DNA from 2 places in the Desulfosporomusa polytropa genome. Region 2 is predicted to be linked to the other one. Evidence: riboswitches for the same ligand, from Rfam matches in the RefSeq annotation. Region 2 holds a riboswitch; the other holds the start of a gene.
What was found. Region 2 has a riboswitch for cyclic di-AMP ahead of ACZ449_RS12270 (4-hydroxy-tetrahydrodipicolinate reductase). Riboswitches for the same ligand answer to the same signal wherever they lie in the genome.
Positions count from the first base shown of each region.

Region 1 (8,308 bases), 1.6 Mb from region 2:
TGCCCGTATTTGCCGCTGAAAGTTGGGAATGTGCGGGAGACAGCCTTTGACACTATCTGGCAGAGCAGCCAAGTGTTTCACAAGCTTCGTCATGAACCGCTTAAGGGTGGCTGTGGCTCTTGTGGTTTTGATAGCTTATGCGGCGGCTGTCGTGCCAGAGCCTACTATTACTCAGACGGGGATTACCTTGCGGAAGAACCCTGGTGCAGCCGGGGTATTAGAGAAAAACAGTAAAAGCTATACAGAATAAACTACGACGGGATTGTTTCACAATCGTTTGATATGACTAATACCAGATAATAGGTCATGGCGAGCAGAAGGTGGCAATCTCGTTTTTTCATTAGCAATATGGGTAAGTGTGCTTAGGTGCCTTGGTGAGTGCGCATAAATGCTATTGGGTACTATATATAATAAAAAAATATTTTTTTATTCTGACAAATGAAGAGGAAACAGAGAAAAAAAACAGAATACCAAATTAAGGATTATTAAACAGTACTTATTTTTAAGGGGGGCGACTATGGAAAAGCGCGATACTCTTTGGGGACTATTTCAGAAAAAAAATATCAGTAGACGTGACTTTCTCAAGACATGTGTGGCCTTGACTAGCATGATGGGGCTGTCTACTGAACTACTTCCGCAAGTCATAGAAGCAGCTGAGAAAAAACCGCTGCCGCCGGTGATTTGGCTCCATGGTCATGAATGTACCGGCTGTGATGAAACGTTTATCCGGTCCCAGTCACCGTTGGCTTCAGACCTGGTACTCAATATGATTGCTCTTGAATATATGGACGTACTGGCTGCTACCGCTGGCGAACAGTTAGAGCATCATTTAGAAGAAACTATGAAACAATATTCCGGTCAATATCTTTTGATATTTGAAGGGGCTGTTCCAGAAGCGGAAAATGGCATATATTGCATGGTAGGCGGTAAGCCCATTATTGAGACACTGAAACGTGTAGCTAAAGATGCCGCCGCTATTATTGAAAATGGTTCTTGTGCTGCTTGGGGTGGTATTCAGGCCGCTAGACCAAATCCCACTAAATCGGTGTCTGTCAGTGACGTAATTAGCGGCAAGCCTATTATTAAAGTGCCTGGCTGTCCGCCAATTCCTGAAGTATTGACAGGCACAATTATGCACTATGTTTTATTTGGTCAGTTACCGCCTGTGGATAATCAAGGACGGCCCAAACAATTTTTTGGCAACAGGATTCACGATACCTGTTACCGGCGTCCTTTCTTTGATTCTGGTATGTTTGTCGAGAAGTTTGACGACATGGCAAGTAAAGCTGGCTGGTGCTTGTATAAGGTAGGCTGCCGAGGGCCAGAAGCCTATAATTCCTGTGGTAATATGCGGTGGTGGAATGGCATGAGTTATCCTATCCAATCAGGTGCACCTTGTGTAGCGTGTGCTGCCAAAAATTTCTGGGATAATGACCCATTCTATGAGCGGTTACCCAATATCCCAGTGCCTAATACTATTGTCAATGCAGACAAAGTTGGCGCTGTTTTGGCTGGCGTGACTACTGCCGGTGTAGTGGCTCATGGTATAGCATCATATGTCCAACACAAACAACATGAGTCGAAAGCAGAAAAAGAGCAGCAAGGTAATGACCAGAATAAGCCTGAGCGCGGTCAAAATGAATAGTGGACAAGGAGGAACGGCATAGATGAAACATATCGTTGTTGATCCAATAAACCGGATTGAGGGCCATCTGCGGGTTGAAATCAAAGTAGATGAAGCTACCGGTAAAGTCGAGGATGCGCTATCTAGTGGTACTGCGTGGCGCGGAATTGAATTGGTTTTGAAAGGCCGCGACCCACGGGATGCTTGGATGTTTGCTCAGCGGATTTGCGGCGTTTGTACAACTGTACATGCTTTAGGCTGTTTACGAGCTGTTGAAGATGCGCTAGGAATTGAAATCCCTAAAAACGCCAACTATATGCGCAATATAATTGCTGCATCCCAAATGATTCATGACCATATTGTGCATTTTTACCACCTGCATGCGTTAGACTGGGTAAGTCCAGTAGCTGCACTCAAAGCTGATCCTGCAGCTACAGCAGCTCTCCAAAACACTGTATTGGAAAAATATAGCCTCAAGTTTGAGGGACCTGTTAGTTTTGATACCAGTGCTTATGCTAAAGATTTCCCCAAAGCAACTACCGCGTATTTTAGAGAGATTCAAAATAAGATAAAGGCTATTGTCGAGAGTGGACAACTTGGCATTTTTGCAGGTCACTATTGGGATCATCCTGATTACAATGTATTGCCGCCAGAAGCTCATCTTATGGCTGTGTCTCATTATTTAAACATGCTTGACCGTCAGCGAGAGCTAGTATACTCACATCTTGTTTTTGGCGGTAAAAATCCTCACCCCCACTATATTGTCGGGGGAATGCCCTGCTCTATCTCCATGAATGACATGAATGCGCCGGTCAATACTGAACGGTTAGCACTTGTGGGCACCTCAGTTAATCTGGGTATAGACCTGGTAAATAATTTTTATATTCCTGATCTACTGGCAATTGGCGATTTATTTGTTAAGGCAGGCTATGTGGACGGTGGTGGATTGGCCGGACAAAGGGTATTATCATTTGGAGATTTTCCGGAAGAAAAATATAACGGTGTTGCTAACGGCGATTATTTTAAAAATTTATTAGTCAACTCAAGTGGTGTTGTTGAAAACTTTGGCCAAGGTGTGGCAAAAGCTACCTTCTATCCGCTTGAAGGCAAAGACTTAACTGATCCGAACGTTTTGGCTGAAGGTGTTGAACATTCTTGGTACAATTATCCTGAAGCTGGAAAAGATCTTCATCCTTGGAGTGGTGTTACTAACCCGCAATATACCGGTCCTAAAGAAGGGACCAAAACCAATTGGAAATATCTTGACGAAACTGGTAAATATTCCTGGATTAAGACTCCTAAATGGAATGGTAAAATGGCTGAAGTTGGTCCGCTGGCTAAGTATATTGTTGTATATACTAAGGTTAAACAGGGCCTTATTCAGCAGCCAACTTGGGCCGAAAAGCTTATTGTTGATCAAATTGATGCTGTGTCTAAACTTCTTAACTTACCACCGGAGACCTGGATGCCTACCACGGTGGGGCGGACAGCAATCCGCGGGCTGGATGCTCAACTGAGTGCCTACATAAACAAATACTTCTTTGATAAGCTGATAAATAACATCAAAGCCGGTGATACTACAGTGGCCAATACGGCTAAATGGGATCCGGCAACTTGGCCGAAGGAAGCTAAAGGTGTGGGTCTACACGAAGCACCGCGCGGTGGTCTTAGCCATTGGGTAACCATTAAGGATGGAAAAATCGACAACTATCAGGCTATTGTTCCTTCAACCTGGAACGCTTGCCCACGGGATGACAAATCTGGTCATGGTGCTTATGAAGCCAGCATGATGGAAACCAAAGTAAAAATTGCCGAAAAACCGCTTGAAATACTGCGGGTGCTTCATTCTTTTGATCCATGCTTAGCCTGCGCGACCCATCTATTTGACAAAGAGGGCAAGGAAATTACGGTAGTTCGCACAGACCCGTATTTATAGGAAAAGGAGGATACCGGTCATGCGTCAAGGAGCCATGAAACCCTATTACCTGTTTAGCCCATGGACACGGATTTTCCACTGGGTCATGGTAATATGCGTATTTATCCTATTTGTTACCGGGCTGTACATCGGTAACCCTTTTTTCCTGGGGACACAGGGGATGGAACCTACTTTTGCCGTTACTAATATTATGTCAATGGAGATGATACGATATATCCACTTTCTCGCTGCGTATATCCTTGTTATCTCCTTTATCCCGCGCATTTACGGCTTTATTATTAATCCAGGCGATAGGTTGTTGCCTAAACCCTGGACAAAGCTGTATTGGACAGGAATTATGGATACCCAAATGCATTATATGTTTATGCGCGGCAAACATCGGCCCTATTTAAGAAATTCGCTGGCTAGGTCAGGCTATTTAGCGGTGTATTTCATGTTTTTAATTGAGATCATAACCGGTTTCGCCATGTATTATATGGTTGAGCCTAACCGCTTTTTGGCAAAAATCTTTGGTCCTTTCAATAACTGGCTGGTCAATGAATATGTGGTACACATGATTCATCATTTTGTTGCCTGGTTTATCATCCTGTTTGTCATTGTGCATGTATATATGGCCATCAGGGCTGATTTTACAGAAAAAGGCAGCGAGATATCTGCTATGTTTTCGGGCATTAAATATATGGAAGAAGAGCCGGATGATGTAGGGGATATAATAGATACTAAGAAATGCAAGGCAAAGTAGGAGCTCTATCTATGAAAAAAATTGTTGTTCTTGGTGTTGGCAATATCTTAATGCAAGATGAGGGGTTTGGTGTCCGGGTGATTGAAGAAATCACCCGGCGCTATACATTCCCGGAACATGTGCAAATTCTTGATGGCGGCACTCTCGGAATGGAACTACTACGCTTTATTGCTGGTGTCGATTGTCTGTTGATTATCGATGCGGTAAACGGCGGCGGACAGCCTGGCGAGTTTTATCAATTTGCCAATGAGGAAGTTAAGGTTTATTTTAAACAAAAGGTATCTATGCACGAATTAGGGGTTCAGGATGTGCTAACAGCGCTCGAGCTTTTAGCAGAGCCAGTAAAAGAAATAGTCGTTTTGGGCGTTCAGCCCGCTGTTATTGATATTGGTCTTGAACTGAGTCAGATTGTGCAACCGACTATTGAGCAGGCTGTATTACGGACGCTTGCTGTTTTAGATTCTTGGGGTATAAACTACCTTCAGCATACATAGTAATCTACAAATGCGGGAGGTGGGGATTTGAACTACCGTGTTCTGTATGTTATTCTTACCCTGAGAGAAGAACCAGAGGTATTTCCTGCCGAGGATTACCGGTATAACCAGGAAAAGAATTGTCATGAGTTATTAATTACAGTCTTTGACCAAAAACTTTGGGTAGATACCCGGGCCGTGAAGTTGAGAAAAGTAGCAGGATCTATTTTTTGCTGGCAAGAATATGAGCAAGGGCAATACATAGAACTTAATCAATCAGATGCAGTTTGCCCCGAATGTGGCTGGTGGCGATGCCATGATTGTGACTCTTGCCGGTGTAATAAACCGTAATACAGGATTTATTACAAAAACAATATACATACTAGCAGGAAAAAGAATACTTTATGCGTATAATATATAATGGTATAACGTAATTCTTTCATGGGGAGTGGTTGATTATATTACGCGGTATTCGTGGTGCAACAACTGTTACAACTAATAATCGTGAAGAAATCTTTGAACATGTCGCTGAACTTCTTGTGGCAATCTCACAGGAAAATGTGCTGAATACCGAGGATATTGGTGCAGTAATCTTTAGCTCAACCCCTGATCTAGATGCAGCCTTTCCGGCAGCCGGGGCAAGAAAGGCTGGTTGGACGCAAGTACCGCTATTTGGGACGCAAGAAATCGAATGCCCTGATGCGCCGGCGCTTTGTATCCGCGTACTGGTTTTGTGGAATACTGATCTTGGGCAACATGACATTAAGCATGTTTATCTACATGGTGCTGCTAATTTGCGTCAAGATATTCAACGATAATGATAAGATTACCGTCTTATGGATAAAACCTGTTTTGCAATTTGCAAGGCAGGTTTTATGTTTTATTTTATAGAGTATAATTGCAATCACATGCTAGCAATGTAATAATATAGTGGTGACAAGGAGGTTTGCATATTAATGAGCGTAATGAATAATTCGATATCTATTGTTGTGCCAGTATATAATGAGCAGGATAATGTTGATAACTTTTACAACGAAGTTGTTAAACATATGGAGCAAATGTCATATCGTTTTGAACTTATCTTTGTTGATGATGGCTCAAGCGATGCTACTCCACTTATTTTGGAGCGTTTAGCTACTGCTGATAAGCGGGTGCGGGCGCTTATTATGGCTCGCAATTTTGGCCATCAGGTGGCTTTAACCTGTGGACTGGATCATGCCCAGGGAGAGGCGGTTATTACCATGGATGGTGATATGCAACATCCGCCGGAAATGATACCTTTACTAATTGGTAAATGGGAGGAAGGTTTTCAGGTTGTCCAAACCGTTAGGATAAATACCGAAGGTGTATCCTGGTTTAAGAACATTACCTCAGGTATGTTTTATAAGCTAATGAATGCCCTATCTAATGTCCAGGTTACAGAGGGTGGCTCTGATTTTAGATTGTTGGATAAGCAGGTGGTAGACAGTTTTCGGCGCTTTCGGGAACGAGCCAGATTTATTCGCGGCATGATTAGTGCGATCGGTTACCGTCAAACCAATATTGAATTTATTGCTCCTAAACGGTTTGCCGGACAATCTAAATTTTCATTAAAAAAAATGCTGCATTTTGCCCTTGACGGGATTACTGCTTATTCGAAAACACCACTTCGTTTTGCATTTTATATGGGCATTATACTGGGATTTGGCAGCATTGCCCTAACTATGCATGTTCTCTACATAAAACTCTTTACTGCTGAGGCTGTACCTGGTTGGGCAACAATTACCGCTAGTATTCTACTACTTGGGGGGGTGCAATTGGCGGGAATTGGTATTATTGGTGAGTATGTTGGACGGATATTTGAAGAAGTAAAACAGCGTCCACTCTACTGGCTGCGGGCTGAGATTGGCCAACAAACGGCAAAAAATAAAGAGTGAACTGTTGGTGAAAAAAATAGTTGACCTAATAAATGTAAAAAAAATACGGTTTTGGGAAGGAATTTTTAAGTTTAAGTCGAATAATAATAAATAAGAGCATTATAGAAAGCCGAATCCAGCTCAGGTACGGGGGAACCAAGTTAAGGGGGTGAAACTTGATAAGCGCCAGCTTTTCAAGTAGGGTGCCTGCAACCCTAACCCGTCAGCTAACCTCGGAGGCCAGTGAGAGGAGAAACCAATTTGCACAATTTTTCCAGGATTATTGTCGCTTTATGCCTCTTTTTAGGTACAACTGCTTTTGCCTATGCGGCGGGAACATATGAGGCTGGCGACCAGGGAGATGATGTAGCCGCTATTCAAGCTCAGCTGAATAATCTGGGTTTTAATGCTGGTACAGCAGATGGCGATTTTGGAACTCTAACGGTTAATGCTGTTAAATCATTCCAAAAAGAACGTGGTCTTGAAACAGACGGTGTGATTGGAGCGCAAACCTACCGTGCTCTGATGGGACGGGATATTCCAGCCAGTCGTGATTCCTCTACCGCTTCGGTAAGGCGTATCATACAGACTTCCTTGAGTTACAGAGGGGTACCGTATGTGTTTGGGGGGACGACCCCTGACGGTTTTGACTGTTCTGGTTTTACCCGCTATGTTTTTGCTCAGAGCGGTATTTATTTGCCTCGAATGGCTGATGAACAATTTGAAGTTGGACGGCATGTATCGTATAGTCGTCTTCAACCTGGAGACTTGGTGTTTTTTAGCACCTATACTTCAGGAGCATCTCACAGTGGCATCTATATTGGTGATGGTAGATTTATCAGTGCGACGTCTAGCAGTGGTGTAAGAATTGATAGTCTAGATAGTGGCTACTGGGGTTCATGCTATATTGGTGCTCGACGGGTGATGTAAACTAGAAAGGAAGGCATTGTTGGCCTTCCTTTTTTAGTTTAAATACAAGTATTAATGGGCGGATTTTTACATAAGTACTTGTATTTAATGCTAGTAACTGCGACAATATAAGTGGACAAGTTAAGCAGTATTAAGTGGAGATAGATTATGTTTAGTTTTTATTGGCGAAAGTTTATAGAACCATATTGGTTATTAGCTTTAACAGCTGTAATGTGTTTTATTGTTGCAAGTTTAGCGGGCTTGGCGGCGCCGCTGGTAGTTAAGATGCTTATTGACGATGCGCTGACCGGGGGAAATATTACGTTTTTGCATTTGATTACCGCGGGTATCATGATGCTATACCTCATTCGTGGTTTGTTTTCCTATTTTTATGGATATAGTATGGCTAAAGCTGCTAATAAGATGTTGGCTAAACTCCGTCAGGACATGTTTAGTAAGCTGCAATCGTTAGATTATGCCTATTTCATGAAGAATTCTTCCGGAGAGCTTATTTCGTTATTTACCAATGATCTTTCATTTATTCAACAGGCAGTTACAGTAGGCATTCCTGATGCTATTGTTGAGTCACTTAATCTGTTGGCTATCGTAGCAATTATGATTTATTTTGATTGGGAACTGGCTATGGTGACTTTTGCTACTTTACCATTTATCATTATTGCCATTAGCTTTTTTAATAATAAAATTGGCCGTTTAGGGGTAATTGTTGAC
Region 1 is NZ_AP042400.1:667,006-675,313, forward strand. It holds gene nirJ2 (putative heme d1 biosynthesis radical SAM protein NirJ2) at 1-234, shown strand, start outside; gene ACZ449_RS04760 (hydrogenase small subunit) at 518-1,645, shown strand; gene ACZ449_RS04765 (nickel-dependent hydrogenase large subunit) at 1,668-3,560, shown strand; gene cybH (Ni/Fe-hydrogenase, b-type cytochrome subunit) at 3,580-4,302, shown strand; gene ACZ449_RS04775 (HyaD/HybD family hydrogenase maturation endopeptidase) at 4,314-4,796, shown strand; gene ACZ449_RS04780 (hypothetical protein) at 4,824-5,126, shown strand; gene aroH (chorismate mutase) at 5,228-5,593, shown strand; gene ACZ449_RS04790 (glycosyltransferase family 2 protein) at 5,732-6,691, shown strand; cyclic di-AMP (ydaO/yuaA leader) riboswitch at 6,789-6,927, shown strand; gene ACZ449_RS04795 (C40 family peptidase) at 6,950-7,600, shown strand; gene ACZ449_RS04800 (ABC transporter ATP-binding protein) at 7,748-8,308, shown strand, end outside.
Region 1: another riboswitch for cyclic di-AMP. It lies ahead of ACZ449_RS04795 (C40 family peptidase); the one in region 2 lies ahead of ACZ449_RS12270 (4-hydroxy-tetrahydrodipicolinate reductase).

Region 2 (8,308 bases):
TACGTACTATACAAAGTTTATTCATTTTTCTAGCTAGTTTTTTATATTTCTCAATAAAGCAGAGTCTAATGCTTCCATCCATCATCATCGTGGTAGCTCTTTTATCTTTTAAAGCTTGAATTATTTCCGGATAAATAACTGCCTCAGACACTTGCTTTTTGGAGAGCAGTCTAATCACATTTTCCTTAAACTCACCTAAATAATACACTTTCTCATCATGCTTAAATTCTGTTATTCCATGCATTCCAACCATTAAAGCCTTTTCAAGCCTATCCTTTTGTCCCCACGCACTTATAGCTTCCGATCGAATGCCTTCATCCATAGGAATCCCCCACATTTTATAATCTGTTTATCAGTATTACACTTCATAGTTTTTACAATAAATAATTATTTATAAAAAACCAATTCCTTCAAAAAAAACACTTGACCCACCACCTGCCCTTTTCTAATCATATGCATAGTCTCAATTCCGCAAATTGTTTTCTCCACAGTCCCAAGACTATTAAATTCCAGCACTGGCTTAACCTTTCGTTGTGAACTCATTTCAGCAAAGCTGAAACATTGGGGGTTCAGGTGGAGAGTCTACTCCACCTGAACTGACGCCGCCTGTAGAGGCGGGAGTCTTGACTCAGCGATTAAGATAAATTGATGGTCTTGCTCTATGATGTTGTTCAAATACTTTACTTTCCTCAGCGTTGTTTTTACTGATATGCTCCCATCATAAATCAATTCGTAAATTGCAACTTCGGTTGCTGCATTATCTAGCTACCAAAGGCCAAAAGCGTCGTTAAAGTAAAATCAATACACCGGAATATTTTGTCTAAACATCTCAGCAATTATTGTTTCCATAGTATACAATCCTGGGGGTTGGCCAATAAGACATTTTACTGCAAAAATAGCCCCCTGACCAAATGCTCCCCTACTTATGCTTTCATGCTGCAACCGTATAGTTTGATTGGGCATCCCAAAGATAATTTCATGACGCCCAACGATTCCACCAACACGAATAGAATTTAGGTGTTCTTCCTCATTGAGACCAAGTAATTTCGCAATTTTCTTTGCCGTTCCAGATACTTCACGTTTTCCCTTAAAATGCTCCTCTACAATTTCAATATCTGCATGAGGCGCTATTTTTTGCAAAATTTGAGCTGCTACCATCAAAACGTTAATCCCTAGTGTAATGTTTGGAGAATATAATATCGAATTAAACTTTGCAAAGGATTTTATTAGATTGATTTCCTCCTGTTCATATTTTGAAATAGCAGATACAATTGGAATTCTTGCTTCCGCTACCTTTCTGTATAAATAAACCCCTGAAGAATTCGAAAAATCAACAAGGGCATCAACTGGCCTTTCATGAAAAAAATCATTATCGACATCCTCAACAGAAAAAATCTTACCTGCATCAAACTCATATCCCAACAATCGGCTTGCATATTTGTGACGGTCCTCATAACCTTTACGAATCACCCATGTCAATGCAAATTGACTGTCATTCAAGAATTCATTAACAATAACTTTTCCCGTTTTCCCAAAACCGAAAATACCAATTCTAATTTTTTTCAATACTAACTCCTCCTTAAAAACTGCAATTCATTAGTTTTTTGCTACCTTCTTCCTGCAAGATGGTAGCCTAACTGATAAAATCAGTCTTTGAGAAGGACACTAAAAAAACTGTTTTTTTAGTACTGGCAGGACTAATATATCCTTCTCTTTCAACGCCTACGAGGTTAGCTGACGGATTCGGGCAGAAAGAAATTGCCCTACCTGTTTCACAGGATTCACCCCAAAAACGGGTCCCCCGCTTCCACTAAAAGGAACTCGGCGATTGCCTTATGGATTAAGTAAAACTCCATAGCCGTATCACATGTCGCCTTCACATTTGAAACCAACCTCCTCGCATAAGTCATCTCTAAAAAGGCAAAGAGAAGCCTCTGGTGACAGGCTCCTCCATAAACATAATTATACTTTTCTATATTGTACATTATTTATTATAGTATCGTCAATTTATTTAATTCCATTTAATTGCAAAAAATATATTTTCTCCCAAATGGACGATTCATGCAAATATCGTATAAGCCTAGTCAGAACTAGCTACAAATGTAGTCCGTCCTGAACAGGTAATCAACCATCAGGACCTGTAAATGCAGTTGTGAGATCTCTATAGGAGTGTAAATTTGTCGCCGATTTCAATAGAAACAAGGCTTTTTTGGTGTTAGGACATCAAGTTTGCTGCATATATATCTTGAACTATATTTTACTATGATTATTGAGAACTAAAAAAGGGGTTGAGAAATTGGAACAATTTATTCACAATATAATTCATCATTTTCTGGTCTCTTTTGGTATAGTAGCAGGAGCGAGCAGCTGCGCTAGTCTTGCTGCGTTAGTGTGCAATAAGCCACCACTAAAAACAATGATTGATGTAGCTATATCCCTTAAAATCTGGGCTGTAGCCGTAAGTCTTGGAGGCACATTTTCATCCTTCGAAGCACTAGAACAAGGGATTTTTAAAGGTGAGTTAAAAGCAATAATTAGACAATTAACTTACATTATAGCAGCACTATGCGGTGCCAACATTGGGCAAAGCTTGGTGATTCTAATAAAAAGATGTGGGCAACTATGGACCCAATAAAAAAATCACGGCAGCGAATTTATGGAATATTTTTAGGAACTGGATTTATTTTAGGTATACTGATAGGTATTATTTTTATAACCTTAATTGTCAGCTATAAGATCGATGAATTTCATGAACAAGTTCACCATTTACAAAGTGCCATTGCTGACAGGGAAGTCCGATTACAAAAATTAGAAGAAGTGATTAATCATAGAAGATACCTCGTAAAAGATATAAACATTCGCCTAGAATTCGATGGTGATTACCTAGAACGACTTAGTCTTGAAAAAGCTCTTAAAGATAGATGTAATATTTTATTAGGGAAAGAAGTAAAAACAATTGATTGGGACTTAGTCATTGCAATGATCGATAATAGAATATTGCGCTTACAAAACATTGAATACCAGGCACATGTGAATAGACTTGTCATTGCCGAAGTAGTTCAACTTTGGATTTTAGTAAAACAAATATGATACTGAACAGTGAAAAGTTTGATAGTCCTTCCGCTTCTTCATGCAATAGCAAATCAACATGATTCCCCATCAAGCAATATCCATAAAGATCACAGTTACTATTTTGCGGTGTTTTATCTTGCCGTATTATTGCTGAGCAATTTGTGACCCTGAAGGTTAATTAATGGATTATTAACCGCTTCGAGTATATGCTATTATCTAAAATTCCAGTAAACCTGTCTCCTTCTAACATTTATCATCAATACGGTCAATCCTCAATAGTAAGGAAACAAAACAAACCGTCCCCTTGTATCCTTTTATACATATATCCCCCAAATATACATGCTAAAATTTGGGGTGAAACTGAATGTATATAGCAACGAATTATGGCCAGTATATATATAGCAAATAATCTAAGATGGGAGGCACATTATGGGAAATATTAATACGAGTAATAATCAGGATAATATTGCTATAACGCAAGAAGCATCCTATACAACTGGTTTGGACAATATAAGTCGCGCCATTCATAATCAACCTTTGAAAGAAAATAATAGCCAGGCAAATGAACGCCTATGGAATAACATCATAAATGATTTTGAGCAAATATATCCTCATATTGATGAAAAAGATAGGCAGAAAGTTGCAGCTTCTAGAGAAGGCATAGAAGACGTTGCTATTGTATAAAGTAGCCGACATACCCATTGATAGACTTACGAATCTTTTTGTTTAGCATGTGTGTAGGATAGAGACAAAAAATCTAATATTTGCTTCCGATTTATTATCATCCTAAACAGGAGATAGTAAACGTGGATGTGATGAGTAATTATCGTGTCAACCAATGCACAAATGAAGAGGTACTAAAATGGAATATTTTTTAGCACCTCTTCATTATTGTTTCAAATCAATTAAATCAAGACGAATTATCAAGTCAAGTACAGGAATTTGTCGGGTTGAATAACCAACTACACGAAGGTTTTACTATTTATTGTGGCAGTATTCGACAAGGGCTTCAATGAGTGCATCAATATCGCTTTTACTATTCATGGGCGAAAAGCTGATCCGTAGTGCACTGTCGGCCAAAGCGCGACTTAATCCGAGCGATTCCAGCACGGAAGGGCCTCTGGTATGATTGGACTTACATGCTGCTCCGCTGGAAATGTAAATATCCTTACCATCAAGATAATGCAGGACCGTTTCATTTTTTATTCCCGGCAAGGAAAAATTTACGATATGGGGAGCACCCTGTTTATTTGAATTTATAACCGCCCTAGGTAGTTTATCAGTTATGGCCCGGATGCAATAATCTCGAAGTCCGATCATATGCGGTATATCTTTGCGCAGATTAGAAAAAGTTAACCGTACTGCTTCACCGAAAGCAGCAATAAGCGGAGAACTCTCCGTCCCTGAACGCAGACCCCGTTCCTGCCCGCCGCCGAACATGATAGTATACATATTTACGCCCTTTTTCACATAAAGCGCGCCGGCACCCTTGACACCATGTATCTTATGCGCACTGATACTGATAAGATCGGCTCCAATGCTAGAAGCGGTGAATGGTAATTTCCCAAACCCCTGCACAGCATCACAGTGCAGCAACGCCGGAGAGCGTTTTCGTTTAATTATTGTTTTAATTTCATTTATGGGGAAAATGCAACCTATCTCATTGTTAACCATCATCGCACTTACCAGTACGGTTTGCTCATCAATGGCCCTTTCCATAGCTTCCATATCCAGTTGGCCCCCTGGCGCTGAAACATACTCCACCTCCCAGCCTTGTTTTTTCAGATCTCGTATCGTTTTAGTTACGGCAGCATGCTCAGCTACCGTGGTTACTATTCGTTTACCACGATTGGAATTAGCTAAACAAGCACCCATTATGGCTAGATTGTCAGACTCGGTGCCGCCAGAAGTAAAATAAATTTCTTCAGGTGCTACCTCAAGAGCATCAGCAATATTTCGGCGGGCTTTCTCCATTTCGAACTTGCTTTTCGCCCCTAGACGATGTAGCGACGATGGATTTCCGTATACTTCCGTAAGCATGTTCACAACCTTTTCCGTTACCTCCGGATATGGCCTAGTGGTTGCGCTATTGTCCAAATATATCTCTGACACTTTCCTACCTCCGTTCATTTCGTTACTTTCCGGCCAACCTACTGTTGCTATTGTGTATTATTCGATTATGTTTCAGCTACAATTTTCCCGATGTCAGTTATATCATATCCGCCAATGTTGCCAAATTCTTTTTTGAATGTGGCGGAACGGATAATCCTTAGCATGGTCATGACCTCATGTGTATTGAGGTCATCTTTTTTTATAATAAGCTGATAGCGTTCTTTTTTTATAGGGATAAATTCAATATTATCCACTTGTTTTGCGATTTTTTCATTTCCGATAGCAACATCCACCTCACCACTACTAACTGCACTGGCTACTGTCAAGTGAGATGATGTCTCGTTGATATAGCCATTAATCTTCATGCCGCTAATTCCAAGAAGTCTAAGATTCTCATCAAGTAGCACCCTGGAACCTGCGCCTTTTTCTCGGTTGATCATCGTAACGTCCTCACGCGCAAAATCACTCCACGTGTTAATGTTTTTCGGATTTCCTTTTGCAACATAGAATCCTTGCATTCTACATGTCAGATGGATAATGACAGCCGGAATCCCAGGGAGTAGTCTCCTTACATATGGAATATTGTACTGGTCTGTATCGCCATCCCACAAATGCGCTGCAGTAACCTGAACCTTCCCTTGATACAAGGAGATTAGGCTGTCATAGCTACCAATATACGCACGCAGTGCTGATACTCCATTTAATCTCAAATAGTTTGACAAAACATCTAAAATAACATCTTGCCCACAAATAATGAAGTTTTTGCTGCTTTGATTCGAATCAAACAATAAATCACTTTGGAGAAGCTCCTTGTTACTTGATGATACCTGCATACTTCTTGATTTTGCAATATAGTTATCTACATCTTCTTGTGTGAACCGAACTTTACGTCCGACTTTATAGGATGTGATTTCACCTCTTTTAATCAAATCATAGATTGTACTTTTACTAACATGTAAAATATCTGCCACTTGCTGTGTAGACAGTGCTTTATTATTATCCATTCATATCCGTCCATTCTATATTTATGTGTGATTTAATGTAATTATATATCATTTCGTATGTTTTTGCCACTAATCACTAGACTAAGTGCCTTTTAGTGATATAATTTATTTGAAATCACGTACAAATTACTACTTTTTCGCGTTTATATGCAGTTACGTATTGATTCGCACATTTTCAAGCAAGAAAGGAACGAGTTATGGTTAATTTATTACTTACTCTCTTGGCCGGGGGAAGTTTAGGTTTGGCATTTTATAAAATAAAAGTCCCTGGAGGACTTATGATTGGTGCCGTTCTTGGCGTAGCGGTGATAAATGTATTGTTTGGGGTTGCTCATATGCCAAATGAAGCAAAAACATTAGCCCTGATTATAGCAGGAGCGTTCATTGGTTGTACTGTAGAGAAAAGTGATTTAAAGCGTCTTCCTTACATTGCGAAACCGACTGCGCTTATGTTATTTGCGTTTTTAATACTTAATTTATTTGTAGGCACAATTATTTATTTAATCAGCCCTTTAGATTTAGTAACATCGTTAATGTCAGCGGTACCTGGGGGAATCAGCGATACACCGATTATAGCAGCAGACATGGGAGCCGATGCACCGAAAGTTGCGGTCATGCAAATGGTACGTCAAGTGCTGGGGATTGGCATATTCCCAGCGATGATTTTAGCTTATCATAACAGAAAGAAATTTATCGCAAACGTAGATAAGGAAACTTTTACCGCAAAACGAGGAAAATCAAGCACAAAATCTTGGCTAGCCTTTTCGGTAACAATGGTTGTCGCCGTAATTATGGGGGTTATCGGAAAATACTCAGGTATACCTGCAGGCGCATTTGTTTTTCCCATTATATCTGTTTTAATTTTAAAACTTATATTTGATTTCGCTTATCTGCCGCGTTGGGCAAAACAAGGGGCACAGATTTTAAGTGGCGCATATATCGGAAGTAGCATTACGATGGTAAATATCTCGGATATGCGACATCTTTTATTACCCATTTTGATAATTGTTATCGGTTATATTGCGAACTGTTTTATTACAGGTAAAATTATAAGCAAACTGTATGGATTTACCGGAAAAGAAGCGATGTTGATTACAACTCCCGCAGGTGCCTCTGATATGGCGCTAATTTCTTCAGATATAGGAGTACAAAACACAGATATCATTGTTATGCAGATTATACGCGCAGTTGTAGTAATGACATTTTTTCCGCAAATAATTAGTTTGATTTGCACCTTCTTTTAAAAGCATACATTTTGGCAATTCGTTTACTTAACATATAAACAAAATTGAAGGAGGATTTTTGATATGAGTATAAGAGTTGCAATCAATGGGTTTGGCCGTGTAGGGCGTCTTGCATTTAGACAATTTTTCAATTCAGATGAATACGAAGTAGTAGCAATAAACGATTTGGCCGATGCTACCCTGTTAGCCTATCTGCTAAAACATGATTCAATGCAAGGAAAGTATCGGCTTGCCGACGAGGTAGCAACTGGCGAAGACTATATCAATGTTAGCAAAAGAAAGATAAACGTTTATAAAGAAGCAGATGCTTCAAAACTTCCCTGGAGACAGCTTCGCGTGGACGTTGTACTGGAGTGTTCAGGCGCTTATTTGTCTAAAGCTAAATCACAGGCTCATCTTGATGCAGGTGCAAGTAAGGTTGTTATTTCCGCTCCGGCCGGAAAGGACATGCCGACCATTGTATTCGGCATAAATGAGAAGTTATTGACCCCAGATGATAAGATCATTTCAGCTGCCTCGTGCTCGACAAACTGCTTAGCATTAGTAGCTAAGGCATTGAATGACTATGTGCCAATTCAAAGCGGTATTTCAACCACAATTCACGCTTTTACAGCTACCCAAATGATACTTGATGGACCACAAAGAAAAGGTAATTTGCGAAGATCGCGTTCAGCACCGGTTAACATAGTCCCGACCACTGCAGAAGCTGCCAAAGCCATTGGACTTGTCATTCCGGAGTTAGATGGAAAGCTCAGCGGTTCAGCTCAACGAGTTCCTGTGGCCGCAGGATGTTTAATTATTCTTATCGCAGTTGTCAATGGAAAGGATCTAACGGTTGAAAGTATCAATGCGGCCATGAAGGCATGCTCATCAGAT
Region 2 is NZ_AP042400.1:2,223,594-2,231,901, forward strand. It holds gene ACZ449_RS12265 (DUF1694 domain-containing protein) at 1-322, opposite strand, end outside; gene ACZ449_RS12270 (4-hydroxy-tetrahydrodipicolinate reductase) at 799-1,566, opposite strand; cyclic di-AMP (ydaO/yuaA leader) riboswitch at 1,706-1,837, opposite strand; gene ACZ449_RS12275 (YtrH family sporulation protein) at 2,297-2,635, shown strand; gene ACZ449_RS12280 (hypothetical protein) at 2,623-3,090, shown strand; gene ACZ449_RS12285 (hypothetical protein) at 3,502-3,756, shown strand; gene ACZ449_RS12290 (cysteine desulfurase family protein) at 4,051-5,184, opposite strand; gene ACZ449_RS12295 (substrate-binding domain-containing protein) at 5,250-6,188, opposite strand; gene ACZ449_RS12300 (AbrB family transcriptional regulator) at 6,386-7,432, shown strand; gene ACZ449_RS12305 (type I glyceraldehyde-3-phosphate dehydrogenase) at 7,496-8,308, shown strand, end outside.